Regions from separate parts of the Streptococcus lutetiensis genome, predicted to be linked through region 2. Evidence: predicted binding sites of a transcription regulator. Region 2 holds the regulator's gene; the other holds the start of a gene.

The links. The regulator Rex, encoded in region 2, represses fermentation and respiration genes when NADH is low (regulators of the CRP and FNR family bind a similar motif). The targets are predictions, from matches to a motif close to TTGTGAANTANTTCACAA.
Region 1: a site for Rex is predicted at 2,704-2,721, ahead of adhE (bifunctional acetaldehyde-CoA/alcohol dehydrogenase). Genes of this name have one in related genera too.

What each region holds. Positions count from the first base shown of each region.
Region 1 is NZ_LS483403.1:220,320-225,011, forward strand. Features, by position in the region: gene def (peptide deformylase) at 1-44, opposite strand, end outside; gene DQN23_RS01290 (Crp/Fnr family transcriptional regulator) at 111-785, opposite strand; gene DQN23_RS01295 (MFS transporter) at 847-2,010, shown strand; gene rpsO (30S ribosomal protein S15) at 2,168-2,437, shown strand; gene adhE (bifunctional acetaldehyde-CoA/alcohol dehydrogenase) at 2,916-4,692, shown strand, end outside.
Region 2 is NZ_LS483403.1:767,672-772,363, reverse strand. Features, by position in the region: gene DQN23_RS03995 (ribose-phosphate diphosphokinase) at 1-391, shown strand, start outside; gene DQN23_RS03990 (cysteine desulfurase family protein) at 400-1,515, shown strand; gene DQN23_RS03985 (DUF1831 domain-containing protein) at 1,517-1,870, shown strand; gene DQN23_RS03980 (redox-sensing transcriptional repressor Rex) at 1,997-2,638, shown strand; gene radC (RadC family protein) at 2,735-3,415, opposite strand; gene DQN23_RS03970 (AI-2E family transporter) at 3,471-4,586, opposite strand; partial or broken gene DQN23_RS03965 (histidine phosphatase family protein) at 4,679-4,692, opposite strand, start outside.

The DNA of each region.
Region 1 (4,692 bases), 550 kb from region 2:
TTGATTAAATGACTTGGTTTTGCTAGTTTTTCAATAACTGACATAGTTTCTCCTCTAATTATTCTATATAACACTATAGCATAAAAATGCTTAACGAGAAAGCTATTGGCTTAGTTAGTAATCTTCAAGTTGATAAGTTTCTTCATATCTTTGATATAATAATAGGGGCGACGTTTTTCGATGATTCCTGAATCGATGAATTCGTGAATCACGCGAAGTAAGTGACGATAGCTGACGCTAAATGAATCAGCAAGACTGGTTAATTCTAATTTGAAGACGCCTTTGTCTTCAATCGCCAAGATGTGAGTGGCTAGACGTTCTTTAAGTGTGTAATTCAAATTGGTAGAAGCGCGAATATTTTGCTCATAAAGTGATTGAGCGAGCCCTCTACTGAGATTTAGAAGCAAATCATTATCCGCTAATAATTCCTCGCGAATCCCAGTTAAAGGGAGTTGGATGACTAAGGTATCCTCAAGAGCAACAACTGAAGACACAATTGGCTGATCAGTTAATAATTCAATATCTCCGATAAGTGTTGTTTTTTCTTTGATATCTAAAATATGCTCTTTTCCGTTAAATAAGCGACGAACAATTTTTAATTTTCCCTTTGCAAAATAAGAGAGTGCTGTTAAGGCTTCTCCTTGGTGACAAATCGCATCTCCAGCAACTAGTTCACGGACTTGCAATTTATCAAAATAATGTCTAGGAAAGATTTTTTCAAGCTGATAGTCTTGGATATATTTTTCTAAAGACACACAGACCTCCTTTGTTGTGACAAAAGTCATATTTTTATGCGCTAACTTTGATTATACTGGAAATGATGAAAAAAACAAGTAAGGAGTTTCTATGAAAACATTTTTGGAGAAATTTAGTCTCCTATCTCTATCTTTGATGCTGGTCTCGACGTTATCTCCGTCGACAGCATTACCCCAAATGATTACAACATTTCATCAACAAGGATACGCTGCTAGTCAGGTGGAATTTCTATTTTCACTATCATCTTTTGCGATTCTTGCCATGTTGTTACTAAATCCAATTATCGAACGTCTAATCTCTGAACGTCTCAGTATCATCTTAGGTCTTCTTTTGATTGCCTTTGGTGGTAGCATGCCAGTCGTTTTTCAGACTTATTCATTAGTTTTTGTATCACGTATTTTGCTTGGTATCGGAATTGGTTTGATTAATTCTCGTGCCATCAGTATTATCAGTGAGACTTATGCTGGACGTGAACAAGCTCAGATGCTTGGGCTTCGTGGTTCCTTTGAAATTATTGGTAATGCTTTATTGACCATGATTGTTGGTTTCATTGTTGTTATTGGTTGGTCATGGACATTCAGTGTTTACTTATTTGCTTTGCCGATTCTTGCTGTTTACCTTGTTTTTGCACCAAAACCTAAGGTTGAAGTGGCAGAAGTCCAACAAGATGAGGCTCGTGCTAAATTTAAAAAAGAAGATATCTTGTATATCGTCGGACTATCTTTATTGGCAGGTTTTGTTATTAATATCAATAGTGCTAACAGTTTACGCATTCCAGTTATTGTTGACCAATTACATCTTGGAAGTCCTCGTCAAGCAAGCTTAATCTTGAGTGGTATGATGCTTATGGGAATTCTTTCAGGAATTTGTTTTGAAGGTTTGCTTGGACGCTTTAGTAAAAACTTGATTACTATCTCAATGATTCCATTTGCTCTTGGACTATTTATGGTAGGTTTTGCTAATAATCTTTGGGTGATGCTAATCGGTGCAATGCTGTCAGGTTTCTGGTACAGTATTGTAGTTACCTGCGTCTTTAGTGATGTTTCAACTAACGTTTCACCGCAATTAATTGGAAATGCGACTACGCTTATCTTGATTTTCTGTAATCTTGGTGGGGCAAGCGCAGCAATTGTTTTGAACCTCTTCTCAAAATTTAGCCCACAACCAGGCTTTGCCTTTGTTATTTACGCTATTATCAGCTTGGTTATTTGCCTAGGTTTGATTATTAAAACACGTTTTTCAAAGAAAAATTAATTTGTGTTAAAGTCACGTTAAATTAAGGGAAAACCTTTGACAAAAGTAGAAACAATCTGCTACAATAAGGACTGTCGTAAGACAAGTAACTTCTTCTTGGTCGTAGGATCCGCCAAAAACCTACCACTCGGATGAAGCAATATAAAGGAGAAAAATTATGGCAATCTCAAAAGAGAAAAAAAATGAAATCATCGCTCAATACGCACGTCACGAAGGTGACACAGGTTCAGTTGAAGTTCAAGTAGCTGTTCTTACTTGGGAAATCAACCACCTTAACGAACACATTAAACAACACAAAAAAGACCACGCTACTTACCGTGGATTGATGAAAAAAATCGGTCACCGTCGTAACTTGTTGGCATACCTTCGCCGCACAGACGTTAACCGTTACCGCGAATTGATCGCATCGCTTGGTCTTCGTCGTTAATCTGACGTTCGGTCGAGCAAAAGCTTCTTGGTTTTTCCAAGGAGCTTTTTTTGTATATTCAGCTGCTTATTTTGAAAGATATTGAAGGATCAATTTTTAATGAAAATGAGTTTTTACAGAATATGAAAATGTCAAAAGTGGCAAAAGTATTAGTGTAAAAGGAAAAGTTAGGTATATAAATGTATCCCCTTACATTGGCTTTAAAATAAAAATGAAAAAGCTTACAAATAATACTTGACCTTTTTTTGAAAAAGGGTTAATATAGTTGGTGAAGAATATCACAATAATATGATGATTAAAGAATTTAACTGTTGATTTTGTGTAGTTTATATAGTGAAGAGAACCTCAAGTAATAATATTGAGTTTTGAAATTCCAGACTATACGGTCTTGTTTTTATTTTAGTATCAATCATTAATATAGTTCTTCTCAAAAAATGAGGCACTTATTTTTAAGGGTACTTATAAGGAGGTTTTCTTAATGGCTAAAGCAACAAATGCAGATGTAAAGAATAACGAGTTGATCGCAGAAGAATTGGCTCAACAGTACACTGGAGCTCTTGTCGAAAAAGCTCTTGAAGCTGAACGTGTTTATGCAACTTATTCACAAGAACAAGTTGATAACATTGTCGCAGCGATGGCTCTTGCAGGTTCAGAAGCTTCGCTTGAATTAGCAAAAGAAGCTCATACAGAAACTGGTCGTGGTGTCGTTGAAGATAAAGATATTAAGAACCACTTCGCTACTGAGTATGTTTATGAACGTATTAAAAATGAAAAAACAGTAGGTATCATTGGGGAAGATAAGGTTTCAGGAAGTATCCAAATCGCAGCACCTCTTGGTGTTTTGGCTGGTATTGTTCCAACAACAAACCCAACTTCAACAACAATGTTCAAGATTTTGGTGGCTCTTAAAACACGTAATGCGATTGTCTTTGCCTTCCACCCACAAGCGCAAAACTGTTCAGCACATGCTGCACAAATTCTTTATGATGCAGCGATTAAAGCCGGTGCTCCAGAAAACATTGTTCAATGGATTGAAACACCATCTCTTGCAAATACATCAGCGCTTATCCAAAATCCGAAGATTGCTTCTATTTTGGCAACTGGTGGACCTGGTATGGTAAATGCCGCTCTTAAATCAGGTAACCCATCAATGGGTGTTGGTGCTGGTAATGGTGCTATCTACGTTGATGCAACAGCACACGTTGATCGCGCTGTTGAAGACTTGTTGTTATCAAAACGTTTTGATAATGGTATGATTTGTGCCACTGAAAACTCTGCAGTTGTTGAAGCACCGATTTATGACGAATGGCTTCAAAAAATGCAAGATAAAGGTGCCTACCTTGTGCCTGAGAAGGACTATAAAAAACTCGAAGATTTTGTCTTTAATGACAGACACGGTGTTAATGGTCCAGTTGCTGGTATGCCAGCTCGCTGGATTTGTGAACAAGCCGGTGTGAAATTGCCAGAAGGAAAAGATGTTCTCTTGTTTGAACTTGATAAAAAAAATATCGGTGAAAAACTATCTTCTGAAAAACTTTCTCCACTCCTTTCGGTTTACAAAGCTAAAGATCGTGCTGAAGGTGTTGAAATTGTTGAAGCACTTCTTGACTATCAAGGTGCAGGACACAATGCTGGTATTCAAATAGGTTCTCAGGCAGACCCATTTGTTGCTGAATATGGCGACGCTGTGAAAGCATCACGTGTCTTGGTTAACCAACCAGATTCAGTCGGAGGTATCGGTGATATTTACACAGATGCACTTAAAGCTAGCTTAACACTTGGAACAGGATCATGGGGGAAAAATTCATTGTCACACAATCTTTCAACTGGCGATCTCTTAAATGTTAAGACAGTTGCCAAACGTCGCAACCGTCCTCAATGGATTCGCCTGCCAGAAAAAACATACTATGAAAAAAATGCTATCTCTTACTTGCAAGATGAATACGAACCGATGCAACGTGCTTTGATCGTTGCTGACCCAGGAATGGTTCAATTTGGTTTTGTTGATACTGTTCTTGCTCAATTAGCATTGCGTGATGAAAAAGTTGCAACATCAATTTACGGTACTATCAAACCAGACCCAACACTTGGTCAAACGATTGAAATTGCCAAACAAATGCGTGATTTCAAACCTGATACAGTTATTGCAGTCGGTGGTGGTTCTGCCCTTGATGCGGCTAAGATTGCACGTTACATCTACGAATACTCACTTGATCAAGAAGCTGATTTCCTTGATAGCTACGAAAATGTCAGCG
Region 2 (4,692 bases):
AATCGCTATCATCGACTACGCTGAAGATGATGCACAACGTGAAGAAGGCTACATTATCGGTGATGTTGCTGGTAAAAAAGCAATCCTTATCGATGACATTTTGAACACTGGTAAAACATTTGCTGAAGCAGCTAAAATCGTTGAGCGCGATGGTGCTACTGAAATTTATGCCGTTGCTAGCCACGGTCTATTTGCTGGAGCTGCTGCAGAAAGCCTTGATGCTGCTCCTATTAAAGAAATCTTAGTAACAGACTCAGTTGCTACTCATGAACGCTTGCCTAAGAATATCAAATACCTTTCAGCAAGCAAATTGATTGCTGACGCGATTATTCGTATCCACGAAAAAACTCCGCTCAGCCCATTATTCTCATATAACGCTAAAAAGGATTAATTTACTATATGATCTATCTTGATAATGCTGCAACTACCCCTCTCACACCATCTGTTATTGATGCAATGACAGAAATCATGGTTAACGATTTTGGTAACCCATCAAGTATTCATGGGATTGGACGTCACGCTAACCAGCGTTTGCGTTCTTACCGCCAGACCATTGCCTCAGCTTTAAAAACTGACCCACGCCGCATTATCTTTACATCTGGTGCTACTGAAAGCAACAACACTGCCATCAAAGGCTATGCTCTTGCTAACCAAGAAAAAGGTAAACACATCATTACCACTTCTATCGAACACCACTCTGTTCTTCATACAATGGAGTATTTGGAAAAACGTTTTGGTTTTGAAGTCACTTACCTAAAACCTGAAGATGGTCATATTTCTGCTAAACAAGTAGCTGACGCTCTTCGTGATGATACGATTTTAGTCAGCACAATGTTTGCAAACAACGAAACAGGTGACCTTCTTCCTGTTAAAGAAATTGGCGAACTTCTTTCAAACCATCAAGCTGCTTTCCACGTTGATGCTGTTCAAGCAATCGGAAAAATTGATGTTTATCCTGAAGAGATTAAAGCTGACTTTCTTTCAGCTTCTGCTCATAAATTCCATGGACCAAAAGGTGTTGGTATCCTTTACTCAACACCACAACACTTTGACAATTTGCTCCATGGTGGGGAACAAGAAGAAAAACGCAGAGCTAGCACTGAAAATATGATTGGTATTGCTGGTATGGCAAAAGCCTTATCAGACACTGTTACTAACAAAGATGTTAATTACAAACACGTCAAAGAATTACGTCAATCCTTCCTTGATGCTATTTCTGGCTTAGACTATTACATCAACGGTAGCCAAAACAAAATGCCTCACGTGCTCAACATTGGTTTTCCAAATCAAAATAACGGTATTCTCCTAACTCATCTTGATTTAGCTGGTATCGCTGTTTCAACTGGTTCTGCATGTACCGCCGGTACTGTTGATCCAAGTCACGTCTTGGCAAGTCTATATGGTGAAGATTCACCACGTTTGGCAGAATCAATCCGCGTTAGCTTCTCAGAACTTAACACTATCGAAGAAGTTCAAGAACTCGCTAAAAAATTAATAGAAATTGTAGGAAAATAGGATGGCATTTGAAAAAGAAATCACTTTAAAAGACTGTCTTTACAGCTATGCTATTAGCGATAATATTAAAAAATATACACTTCGTGACACAACCTTTACGCAAAACCGTATCGGTAATTACGAATTAACGCGTTTATTGGAAAACGTCCCTAATTCAGGTGATGGATTCCCACTAAAAATCACTATCAACAAAGATTTGACAGGTTTCAAATTAAGTATCACTGACAGATCAGGGCTTCGTTTCGTTAATATCTTCAAATCTGAAGATAATAAAATCCTCCAAGAAAAATTCTATTTCTTGATGGACAGCCTCGTTGAACGTGATATTTTCACTAAAAAAAAGCTTAATCAATAAAAACAACTCCAAAGCTACTTCTTATTAGCTTTGGAGTTGTTTTTTTACTCTATTTTGTAAAATTTGTTTTTGTTTTCACAAAGTTTTTGTTACAATAGATGTAACAAGTAAAAGGGAGATGGTATTGTGACTACTGAGAAATCTATTCCTAAAGCAACGGCTAAGCGACTTTCGCTGTATTATCGCATTTTTAAACGTTTTAATACAGATAATGTCGAAAAAGCAAGTTCAAAACAAATTGCAGATGCTATAGGAATCGATTCTGCAACTGTTCGCCGAGATTTTTCCTATTTTGGTGAGCTAGGAAGACGTGGTATCGGCTATGACGTCAAAAAATTAATGAATTTCTTTGCTGATATTCTAAATGACCATTCAACAACAAATGTTTTATTGGTCGGATGTGGTAATATCGGTCGAGCATTACTTCACTACCGTTTCCATGATCGTAACAAAATGCAAATTGCTATGGCTTTTGATACAGACGATAATGAAATTGTTGGATATCAAACATCAGATGGTATTCCAGTTTATGGTATCTCATCACTTAAGGAGCACGCACAAGAAGCTGGTATTGAAACTGCTATCTTAACGGTTCCAAGTACAAAAGCTCAAGAAGTTGCTGATATCTTGGTTGAAGCTGGTATCCGTGGTATTTTAAGTTTCTCTCCCGTTCATTTAAATGTTCCAAAAGGTGTCATTGTCCAATACGTTGACTTAACGAGTGAATTACAGACACTTCTTTATTTCATGAGTCAATCAAACCAATAATCAATTAAAATCCAACTGTTTTTTGCTTAGCTGAGTTTATTTAGTATTAGAATACTTTTTCTTGCCTGAAAGTCTTCCTTTCAGGCTTTTTTAGTTTTACAGTACATCTGTTTCTTCCCTAAAACTATAATATTGGTATTTGCCTACTATGATATGATCGAGACAAACGATGCCAATATCATCACAAGCTCGTTTCATTTTCTCGGTAAAAAGAAAATCATTTTCACTTGGGGCTGGTAAACCTGACGGGTGATTGTGAACAATAATCAATGAAGTTGCCATAGTTTTACAAGCATAATACAAAATCTCACGAGGCTCTGCGATTGACCGACGAACCGAACCAATAAAAATCGTCCGTTGTTCGATAATTCGATTTTGAGTATCCAAATAAATTGCCACCAAATGCTCCTGCTTTTGGTCGCTCAACTCTAACATCATCTTTCTAGCCAAGCGTTCACTACTCATGATGCGTTCTTTTTGGACATATTCTGCTTTGCTAATGCGCTTTGCCAGTTCAATCATTGCTTTAATTTCAATAGATTTGACATAGCCAACTCCTTTAATTTTTTGCAATTCTTGTAAGGATAAATGCTGAAAGTCAGCAAGTGTATCGATGTGTTTTAAAATATCATTAGCTACTTCTAAAACTGGTCTTGTCTTGGTACCTGTTCGTAATAAAATGGACAATAATTCTTGATTGCTTAATTGCTCGGCACCTAAATCTCTCAAACGTTCGCGTGGCAACATAGCATCTGCTTTCATTTCTATTGCATACATAAAAATACCTCCACTTATTTATTCGTAAGTTAGAGGTATTTTTTTCTTTATTTCACTATTCTAAACGATTTTCTTGGCGTTTAGCGACACTATCCTTGATAATCTGATAAAGACTAGCTGCTAAAGGTACAGCTACTAGCATTCCTAAAATGCCCCAAAGCGCTGCGCCAATGGTAATAGCCATCAATACCCACATACCAGGTAAGCCGATTGAACCACCAACCACGCGCGGGTAGATAAGATTTCCTTCAAATTGCTGAAGAACGACAAGGTAAATTACAAAGAAAATAGCTTGAGAGACTGACTGAGTTGTGATCAGAATAAATCCAATCGTCAAACCAATGTAAGCTCCCACCACTGGGATTAAAGCTGTGAAGGCCACCAGAATCCCGATTGTTGCTGCATAAGGCAAATGCAACAAAAGCATACCTCCAGCTGTTAAACTCCCAAGAATCATTGCTTCCAAGGTTTGTCCGACAAAGAAACCATGGAATCTCTGATGTAAAATATCTAAAACATAGTGGACCGTCTTAGCATATTTTCCAAGATAAGAATCAATTAACAGATTAAATTGACGAGCTAGTTGTTCTTTACTAGCTAGCACGTAAATTGAAAAGATCAAACTAATAAAGACATTCAGAAGTGTTGAGGCAATGGTACTTACTGACGTTAAAATGCTTGTCAAAACTGATAACACTTGATTCAAAATCTGTTGACTGTAGTCTGATAATGTCGTCGTCACATCTGATGATGTCCCAAAGTATGCCAAAATATCTTTGACAACTTTATTGTCATTAACTTCTTTGATAAAGTTTGCAATACCACTTGTATCAATCTTCAACAGTGAATTGATACTAGCAATCAAATCTGGTAGAACAATTGAAAAGAGCCAACTAATCAACAAGATAAAGGTTAAATAAGCTAAAATCATTGAGACAGCCCGTTTTACCTTCAAAAGATATTTATTTTTAATCAGTCGTGTGAAAATCATCTCATAAAGACTCATAACAATATTTACGATATAAGCAATACCAGCTCCAATCAGAAATGGCTGACTAGCTTTAATCACCGTCGCCACAAGTGATGTTCCCGTATCCCAATATGCCTTAATCGCGTAACATATCACAAATGCAAGAACTATATAATAGACCTGTTTTTTCTCAAATTTCATGGGAAATAAATTCTCCTTAATAAAGTTATTCCCATTATAGCAAATTTTATTAAAATGTCGAAAAGTCTGCTGTTTTGCCTACTTTTATCATTTCAATCCCGCTCAA